Regions from separate parts of the Exiguobacterium sp. ERU653 genome, predicted to be linked through region 3. Evidence: predicted binding sites of a transcription regulator. Region 3 holds the regulator's gene; each other region holds the start of a gene.

Region 1 (3,285 bases), on a different contig from region 3:
GAAAGAAATGTTCTGGTCTCGAAGCTACTGCCTCGTGACGACCGGCGGTGTGACGATCGACGTCATCAGGCAATACATCGAAAAACAAGGGAAGGAGTGATCACGTTGCTGAAGGCGTACAAGTTTCGACTATATCCGACAAAGCTACAACAAGAATACTTCATAAAGACGTTCGGTTGCGTCCGTTTCGTGTACAACAAGATGCTCGAAGAGCGTATCCGGCTGCATGAAGAGTCGAAGCTGAACCCTGACGCGAAACAGAAGCTCCCGACCCCGGCGAAGTACAAGCCCGAATTCCCTTTCTTGAAAGAGGTCGACAGTCTGTCCCTTGCCAACGCCCAGATGGATCTGAACAAGGCATACGCCAACTTCTTCCGGGACAGGTCTGTCGGTTTCCCGAAGTTCAAATCGAAGCACAGTGACCGCGCCTCCTACACGACCAACAATCAGAACGGTAGCGTCCGGATCGAGGACGGGAAGGTGAAACTCCCTAAGATCGGCTTCGTGAAGTTCAACCAACATCGTCCTTTCGAGGGGATCATCAAGTCCGTGACGGTCTCGATGACGAAGACGGGCAAGTTCTTCGTCTCCATCCTCGTCGATCAAGATGAGAAAAATTGGATTCCTGCCAAAAGTAAAATCGGTATCGATCTCGGCCTTGAACACTTCGCCATCATGACAAATGACGAGATGGTTTCAAACAAGATTGACAATCCTCGCTTCCTTCGCAAGTCGGAAGAGAAGGTCAAGAAGGCGCAGCGCGCTTTGTCACGAAAGAAGATCGGGAGCAAGAACCGAGAGAAGGCCAGGCTGATTCTCGCCAGGAGACACGAGAAAATCGCAAACCAACGCAAAGACTTTCTTCATAAATTGTCGAAACGAATCGTTGACGAGAACCAAGTCATCGTCGTGGAGACATTGAAATCGAACAACATGATGAAGAACCACAAGGTCGCCAAATCGATCGCCGACGTCAGTTGGTATGAGTTCGTCCGACAGCTAGAATACAAGTGTAAGTTCTACGGACGGACGCTCATCAAGGCGGATCAATGGTACGCATCGACGCAAATCTGCTCTTCCTGCGGCGAAAAAGGCGAGAAGAAAACAGTGGATGTACGCGAATGGACGTGTACGTGTGGCGCTCATCATGACCGCGACATTAATGCGAGCATCAACCTGTTGATGTTGGCAAACTAAAACGAATTCCTTCAGGGTGGGAACCATCCGACGAGCTTGGTAAACAACCGTGGCTAGTAAAAGTGCGGTCTTCCCAAGAAGCTCCCACTTCAATTTGCGAAGCAAATAAGTGGCGAGTAGTTCACATGCTCCAATCATTTTTTTGAAGAAAATTAATAAAAAATATAGAAGAGCTAAATTAAACAACAGTCCAAATAGTTCAAAGCTGTAATCTCCCTCTCCTAAGTTCCCTAACCAGCGGGCTGGAAATCCATAGTATGTGTAGGGCCCCTCTTCTTTAATCCCGATTTGAGGAATGAAAGAAAGGATCATTACAATAATAAAGCTTAGAGAAAACATCTTAAAATTGAATGTAGATTTAGCTTTTAACACTTTCCAACAAAACCCTTTCTGTTGTTATTAGTATTTTCATCACCCGATTTTCAGATTCCAAATTGCACTAACATTTTTGTTTGTCACAAATCCGCCATATGTAAACGATTACGATGTGAACACTCTGTCAATTCCTTCTAGAAGTGATTGTCAACAGAGACTGTACAGTTTATATTGTTAATGATTTCACATATTAGAACTGATACTTTCCTATTTAACTATTCAGAAAGAAGGGTTTGTGACATGGCATCAATGGAAATCCATGCACTCGAATCATTACGGAAAAAAGCACAGGCTTCCTCGCAAATGATTCATTATCGTCCAATGGAATACTTTTTACGGGCAATGTTAGCCGGGATCTTCATCGGCTTTGCTTCAATCTTTACGTTGAAAGTCGTTAACGGTATGTATTTAGCGGAATCTCCGTTCACGACACTCATCGGGGGCTTCTCGTTCGGGATCGCGCTCGTCATGATCATCTATGGGGGAGCCGAGTTGTTCACAGGGAATACGATGTATTTTACGACGTCCACATTGCGCGGCTATACGACGCTCAGTGATACGATGCTCGTCTGGTTGCTCTGCTTCGTTGGGAACGCACTCGGGGGCATCCTTTTCGCATTATTACTAGCACCGACTGGCGTCATCCAAGAACTTGGCATGAACAACTGGTTGTTCGCTGTCGTCGAGGGAAAAATGCATCATACGACGGTCGAAATTTTCTTCCGCGCCATCTTCTGTAACTGGATGGTCTGTCTCGCTATTTTCTTACCGAAACAAATGAAAAATGAGTTCGCTCAAATCTTCTCGATGATCTTTCTTGTCGCGGTCTTCTTCGCTTCAGGATTCGACCACGTCATTGCCAACTTCGTCTTGTTCGCCTTGACGCTCGTCGTCCCACACCCTGAGACGATCAGCATGGCAGGTGCGATTCACAACTTGATTCCTGCGACGTTCGGTAACATTATCGGTGGAGCGCTCTTCATGGGAGCCATCTATACATGGCTTAACTCGAAAGGTCTCCGTGAGGCACAAGAACTCGAGGAAGAAGTCGAATTAAAAGTCGTAAAAGCTGCTAAATAAATGACGTTTATCACATATAACGTAGAGCCTTGTCTTATCGAAGACGAGGTTCTTTTTTGTCGTAAAGGCACAGGTAAACTGTCACAATATCGACTCGTGACCATCGAGAAAAACACGTGTCATAATCTATATATAGGATTTTAAAAACAATTTTAAATGTTTAAGATCCATATATAGTGAGGTGATAGGTTTTGAAATTATTGCAGTTGTATGAGGACGTCTGCGTCTTACCAGACCAAGACTTAGTGCAGGAAAATGCGAACGTGGACGGAAAGTCCCCGCTCGGGAAATTAGCACGACTCTCTTCAGAAGTGTCTAAAGAACTGTCGCAGACGTATTTAATGTCGGAGCGATCAAAACAGGCCGTAAGTGAGAACTATCTATACGTGCACGACGCCGACTATTACATCACAGGCTCAACGACATGTTGTCAAATTCCACTCGGTCAATTATTAAAAGATGGATTCCATACGGGGCATGGAACGATTCGGTCACCAAAAGACATTCGCTCCGCCATGGCACTCGCGTCCATCATCCTTCAAGCGAATCAAAATATGCAGCATGGGGGACAGGCGTTCCCGATGTTTGACGTCGATTTGGCACCGTATGTCGAGAAGACATATGAGCGCCAAC
Region 2 (3,285 bases), on a different contig from region 3:
CCGGTCGTGATGAGGAGCGGGTATTCCCCTTTACGGAATTCACGGAGCGTCTCGACGCGTTCACGTTTTCCTTTCAAGCTGTCGAGCATCCGATAGTCCACTTTCAACTTCTCTAATTCTCCTCGAAGAGGTGGCAAGAACGAACGGTTGTTGATGAAGGCGAGTGCCTTCACGCCATCGACGTGTGAAAGACGACGAAGGAGTTCCGGTTTGTAGCGACGCGTCGTCAACAGATAGCCGTATGTCACTTGATCGCTGACAGCACGTTCGATTTTGATATGAGCCGGCTCGTTCATGAATGGTGATGACCACTCTTTGAGTGAATCGGTGAGTGTTGCCGAGACGAGTGCAAGCTGACGCTCATGCGCAGTATGCTTGATGATTCGTTCTGCGGCCTCTGTCAACCCGCTGTCGATGATTTGGTCGGCTTCATCTAAAATAACGGTATGTGTCTCGTGAAGCTTCAGTTTTTTCTTGTCAATCAACTCGACGAGACGACCCGGTGTCCCGACAATCAAATGCGGCTTTTTCTTGATCCGGTCGATTTGGCGTTTCAATTCGACACCGCCGATGAATGAACCGATGCGGACGTCGCCTTTTTCAGTGAAGCGCTGTGCGACTTGTTGAATCTGCATGACAAGTTCACGAGTCGGGGCGACGATGACGACTTGGATACGATCGTTCGACGGATCAATCTTTTCAATCGCGGGAAGTAAATAGGCGAGCGTCTTACCCGTTCCCGTCGGTGCTTCGATTGTCACGTCTTTTCCATCTAATAGTAGGGGAAACGCTTCTTTTTGGACCGGCATCGGCTCGTTAAAGCCCATCCGTTCCCACGTTTCGTTAATAAAAGGTTTTGTAAAATTCATAATCGGTCTCCTTATCTTTAGGCAAAAACAAAGGAAGCGAAAGCGCTCCCTCGTCAAATATAGCGAACATGCTCCTGACCATCTTCCATTGTAGAACGTAACGTCTGTGTAAACGTTTGACCGTCCTCAATGAGTTGGATGTGGGCATCCGCACCTTCTTCTGTCAATTTAACTTGTTCAATCGTGAATCCTTGATAGACACGATACTGTAACTCGGTCGTCATTTGCTCGAACGGTTTCAGTTCCGGGTGTGTCGTGATGACATTCATTGGACGCGACTCAAGTGCAGCGAGTAGTTGGTCGCGATAATCGATAAAATCTTCATTTTCGATGTCATCGTCAAAGCGAATCCAGAACCCTCCATCTTCAAATTCTGTGATAAATCCGTCACGCTTTTCACCTGCCTCGTCGACCTTCAATGAGATACGATCGCCGACTTGAAAGGTATTGTTTGTTGTTAATGGTTCGTACGTCATAAGTAGAACCCCTTCCTCTTATACAATGTTCTGCCTTCATTGTGTCTGATACGACACGAAAATTCAAGTTCTAACAGAGTGATGTGAGTTAAATCACTCTAAAAACTGTATAGTTAGTCACAGAACAATCAAAATAGTACAGATGAAATTGAAACCCTATCTAACAGGGATTCATCTGTTTCAAACTTTATGAAGTAAGGAATATAACAGTTTGTAAAACGCTTTCAAAAACGGCTGTTTTATCACGTTCATAAGATTGTTACAAGTTTCACAATAATGTAAAACATATTGTTCACGTTTTCACGTACACTTCAAGTATAGATAGCAGGCAGTTACTTTCGAGAATGAGGAGTGAATCAACATGGCAACCGAAATCAAATCCGCATGGTCAGGTTTTGTACCTGGTCAATGGACGAATGAAGTAAACGTCAGTGAGTTTATCCGTTTGAACCGTCATGAATACACAGGGAACGATACGTTCTTAGCAGGTCCGACAGAAGCGACGAACGTTCTGTGGAATCGTGTGATGGAACTTACAAAAGAAGAACGTGAACGTGGAGGCGTCTGGGACGTCGATCAACACACACCATCGACGATTGTGTCGCATGGACCAGGCTACTTAAACAAAGAGTTAGAAAAAGTCGTCGGCGTTCAAACGGATGAACCGTTCAAACGTTCGATTCACCCGAATGGCGGTATTCGTATGGTTGATGCCGCACTCGAATCATATGGTTTCGAACCAGATGAAGAAATCACAAAAATTTACTCAGAAATCCGTAAAACACATAACCAAGGTGTCTTCGATGCCTATACGCCTGAGATGCGGGCCGCTCGTAAGTCGGGAATCATCACAGGTCTTCCGGATGCTTACGGTCGTGGACGCATCATCGGGGACTATCGTCGCGTCGCTCTCTATGGGATTGACTTCTTGATGGCAGAACGTAAAAAAGATTTGGCAAAACGCGGCGGATTCTTATCTGAATCGGACATCCGCGAGCGGGAAGAGCTGAATGAACAACTTCGTGCCCTCCAAGAGCTCAAGCAACTCGGATCGGCTTATGGGTTTGACCTTGGTCGTCCTGCGGAAAACACGCAAGAAGCGTATCAATGGGTGTACTTGGCCTATCTCGCAGCCATCAAAGAACAAAATGGTGCGGCGATGTCACTCGGTCGCGTCTCCACGTTCCTTGATGTGTACGCAGAGCGTGATATCGAGTCTGGTCGTTTGACCGAATCAGATGTCCAAGAAATCGTCGACCACTTCATCATGAAGCTTCGGATCGTCAAATTCTTACGGACGCCGGACTATAACGAATTATTCTCAGGTGACCCAACATGGGTAACAGAATCAATCGGTGGGATGAGTGAAGATGGTCGCTCGAACGTCACGAAGAGCTCGTTCCGATTCTTGCATTCACTCACAAACCTTGGACCAGCTCCGGAACCGAACTTGACTGTCCTTTGGTCAACGAAACTTCCAGAAGGGTTTAAACAATACTGTGCGAAAATGTCGATTGAAACGTCGGCCATTCAATACGAAAACGATGATTTGATGATGCCACAATTCGGCGACGACTACGGCATCGCATGTTGTGTATCACCGATGAAGATCGGGAAACAAATGCAGTTCTTCGGTGCGCGTGCCAACATGGCAAAAGCCCTTCTTTATAGCATGAACGGCGGACGCGATGAGAAGAACGGCGCTCAAATTGCCCCGGTTTGGGAAATGAACACAGAAGATGTACTCACGTACGAAAAAGTATATGCCGATTTCGACCGTACACTCGACTGGTTGGCAGAACTATACGTCAACACACTCAACGTCATTCACTTCATGCATGACAAATATGCATATGAACGAATCGAAATGGCGCTTCACGATCCAGAAATCTTACGGACGATGGCTTGTGGAATCGCTGGTCTCTCGGTAACGGCCGACA
Region 3 (3,285 bases):
ACCAATCAAGATCAGCGTGTATCCTACCACGAGCAGCATCAACGAAAAGACGAGTCTTCGCTTAAATTTCGACTTCAAAAAGTTCAGCATGGCAATCAATAAAATCGTCGTCAACACACCGATGATGATGATTGCATCCCCGTAGTACTCCCAAATCATCGCTTCTCCCCCTGGCATCCAACTGAGTAGCTTTATTTTATCATGTCAGTCATGTGTTTTCGTGTTGTTGAAAAACGTTCGTTACCAAAAATCAAAAAAGCACCGTCTCCCTGGAAGGAACGATGCTCATTTCTCATTCATCTGTTTCATTAAATCCATCTGTTCTTGCACCATCGCTTCTTTCTCCCGGCGCAGCACCCCTTTATAGGTGATACGTGAAATCGATAAGCTGATCTCATATAGGAAGAAGAGCGGTAGTGACACCATGAGGTGCGACGTCAAGTCCGGTGGTGTGATGAACGCCGCGACCACGAATAGCGCAAAGTACGCGTACTTTCGAATCTTCGATAAGAAGTACGGGGTCACGACACCGATCCGGGTGAGGAACATCGTCACGACCGGTAATTGGAATAATAGACCGAACGGAATTGTCAGCTGCAACAAGAACGCGAAGTAATTATTGGCCCCGATGAGTTGTTCGAGTCCGAGGTCTTGCCCGAGGTCCGTCGAGATATCGAGGACGAGCGGGAACAACCAATAGTAGGCGAACGCAAGACCAATCAAGAACAATCCGAAGATGATCGGGATATAGGCAAGCGTGCCTTTCCGCTCATTCGGATGCAGACCGGGTGCGACAAACGCCCACACTTGATACAGTAGGAATGGGCTCGCCGCAATCAGGCCGATGACGAGCGCCAAGTTCAAGTAAATCATGAGTGGGTCCGCGACCCCAAAGGCGTTCAGTTCGAGCCCACGTTCGATGAGATCTTCTTGCAAGTACGCGAGTACATATTTGACACTCGGCAAAGCCATCAAAAAGAAGGCAAAGACGACAAATGCAGATAGCATCAGTCGTCTCCGCAGCTCTGTCAAGTGATCGGTGAGTTCCCGCTCTTGATCAGGTTGATGATTCATGGCTTACTGCTCTTTCTTTTCGATAGCTTTCTTGTCGTTCTTGTCGTTCTCGTCGTGCTCGTTCATCATGCCGTTCGTTGCATTTTTGAACTCACGAAGCGTCTGCCCGGCCGCGCGACCAAACTCCGGTAATTTCTTCGGTCCGAAGAGAATGAGTGCGATGATGGCGATGACAAATAGACTCACCCCACCTGGCATCCCGACGACGAGTGATGATGCTAGTAATTCCATTATTGATGGACCCCCTCAGCGGTTGGATAGTGTTGCATAAAGTAAATGAGTGACTGCAGCTCAATCGACAAATCGATGTGATGGACGCGAACGGTGTCCGGTACAGTGAGTCGTGCCGGTGTGAAGTTCAAGATACCCTTGATGCCGAATCGCACCAAGTCGTCTGCGACGGGCTGCGCATAGGCAGAAGGTACCGTCAAAATGGCGACGTCGATCTTGTTTTGCTTCATAATCTGTTCCATCTCATCGACGTGATGAATTGGGACGCCTGACATCGTCGTGCCGACTTTTGTCTCGTCTGCGTCGAACCCGACGACGATATGTGTGTTATTGTTTTTAAGGAAGTTATAGTTGACGAATGCCGTCCCAAGGTGACCGACCCCGACCAAGGCGACATTCGTAATCTCGTCTTGATTCAGTGTCTTTCGGAAAAAGTCTAACAGATACTGCACGTTATAGCCATATCCCTTTTTACCGAGCGCACCGAAGTACGAGAAATCACGGCGAATCGTAGCCGAATCGACCTTGACCGCCTCACTCAGTTCTGCTGAAGAGACACGTTGTTTCCCTGACGCATGCAGGCTTTGAATAAATCGATAGTATAGTGGCAACCGTTTGGCTGTCGCTTGTGGAATCTTTGGTTCGTTTTGACTCAACGGAAAGAGCCTCCTTTTTACGACACGTTACAAACGAATCTGAATTTCATACACCTTGATTGTAAACGAATTCACATGACCACTCAACGAATATACCTAAAATCGCTGAAAAATACAGTATACTAAATAGAGAGAAAGGGGTTTTTTCACTTGATCCTACTGCAAGTCAACAACTTATCCAAATCCTTCGGCGTCGAGCCGATTTTAGAAAACGTAAAACTCGAAATCCAGGAAGGTGAACGTGTCGCCCTCGTCGGTCGGAACGGTGCCGGTAAGTCCACACTTTTGAAAGTCATCGCTGGTGAATACAACTATGATTCCGGGGACATCATGAAGCCAAAAGACGTCACCATCGGCTATCTCGCCCAAGACTCAGGGCTCGAATCCGACGAGACAATCTGGAACGAGATGCTCACCGTCTTCACGGACTTGATCGAGCAGGAGAAGACGCTCCGTCGCATGGAAGCCGACATGGGATCCGAACGAATCCTAAATGACGCCGCTGCGTACGAACGTCTCCTCTCTTCTTACGATGAAGAGCAGCATACGTTCAAAGAGCGTGGCGGTTACCAGTATGAAGCGACCATCCGCTCGGTCCTCCATGGGATGCGCTTCTATCCGGATGACTTCGAACGTCGCATCGACACGCTATCCGGGGGACAACGGACGCGTCTCGCCTTGGCGAAGATGCTCCTTCAAAGTCCTGACCTGCTCATCTTGGATGAGCCGACGAACCATTTGGACATCGAGACGCTCGCCTGGCTCGAGAAGTACTTGGGCGGCTATAAAGGAGCTGTCCTCATCGTCTCCCACGACCGGTACTTCCTCGACCGTGTCGTTTCGGTCGTCTATGAGCTGTCACGTCATCGGAGCCGTCGCTTCGTCGGGAACTACACGAAGTATCTCGAACAGAAGGCCGCCATTTACGAGCAAGAGAAGAAGCAGTTCGAGTCGCAGCAAGAAGAGATTGCCAAGATGCAGGATTTCATTCAGCGAAACATCGCCCGAGCGACGACGACGAAGCGTGCACAAAGCGTGCGGAAGCGTCTCGAGAAAGTCGACCGACTCGATGCCCCGGACGGTGACGAACGCAGCGCCGTCCTCTCGTTCTCCATCAAACGCCAGAGCGGGAACGATGTGTTGAGCGCGAGCGACCTCGCCATCGGGTACGAAGAACCAATCGCCCAGCATCTCCGCTTCCAACTGCAACGCGGTGAATCCGTCGCCCTCGTCGGTCCGAACGGGGTCGGGAAGTCGACATTACTCAAAGTATTGACGAAACAACAAACCGCCCTCACCGGTGAGATCCGTTACGGGACGGGCG

What was found. Region 3 encodes Rex, which represses fermentation and respiration genes when NADH is low (regulators of the CRP and FNR family bind a similar motif). Its sites were predicted from a motif close to TTGTGAAATATTTCACAA; they were not measured.
Region 1: KNO95_RS03270 (formate/nitrite transporter family protein) is a predicted target of Rex. The motif match lies at 1,744-1,761, and genes of this name have one in related genera.
Region 2: pflB (formate C-acetyltransferase) is a predicted target of Rex. The motif match lies at 1,602-1,619, and genes of this name have one in related genera.

What each region holds. Positions count from the first base shown of each region.
Region 1 covers NZ_JACSKV010000001.1:624,391-627,675, forward strand. Annotated here, with positions in the region: gene tnpA (IS200/IS605 family transposase) at 1-100, shown strand, start outside; gene tnpB (IS200/IS605 family element RNA-guided endonuclease TnpB) at 106-1,197, shown strand; gene KNO95_RS03270 (formate/nitrite transporter family protein) at 1,822-2,652, shown strand; gene KNO95_RS03275 (anaerobic ribonucleoside triphosphate reductase) at 2,844-3,285, shown strand, end outside.
Region 2 covers NZ_JACSKV010000003.1:68,484-71,768, reverse strand. Annotated here, with positions in the region: gene KNO95_RS11830 (DEAD/DEAH box helicase) at 1-869, opposite strand, end outside; gene KNO95_RS11825 (hypothetical protein) at 923-1,345, opposite strand; gene pflB (formate C-acetyltransferase) at 1,719-3,285, shown strand, end outside.
Region 3 covers NZ_JACSKV010000004.1:103,474-106,758, forward strand. Annotated here, with positions in the region: gene KNO95_RS13085 (YesK family protein) at 1-159, opposite strand, end outside; gene tatC (twin-arginine translocase subunit TatC) at 286-1,074, opposite strand; gene KNO95_RS13095 (twin-arginine translocase TatA/TatE family subunit) at 1,078-1,272, opposite strand; gene KNO95_RS13100 (redox-sensing transcriptional repressor Rex) at 1,305-1,961, opposite strand; gene KNO95_RS13105 (ABC-F family ATP-binding cassette domain-containing protein) at 2,112-3,285, shown strand, end outside.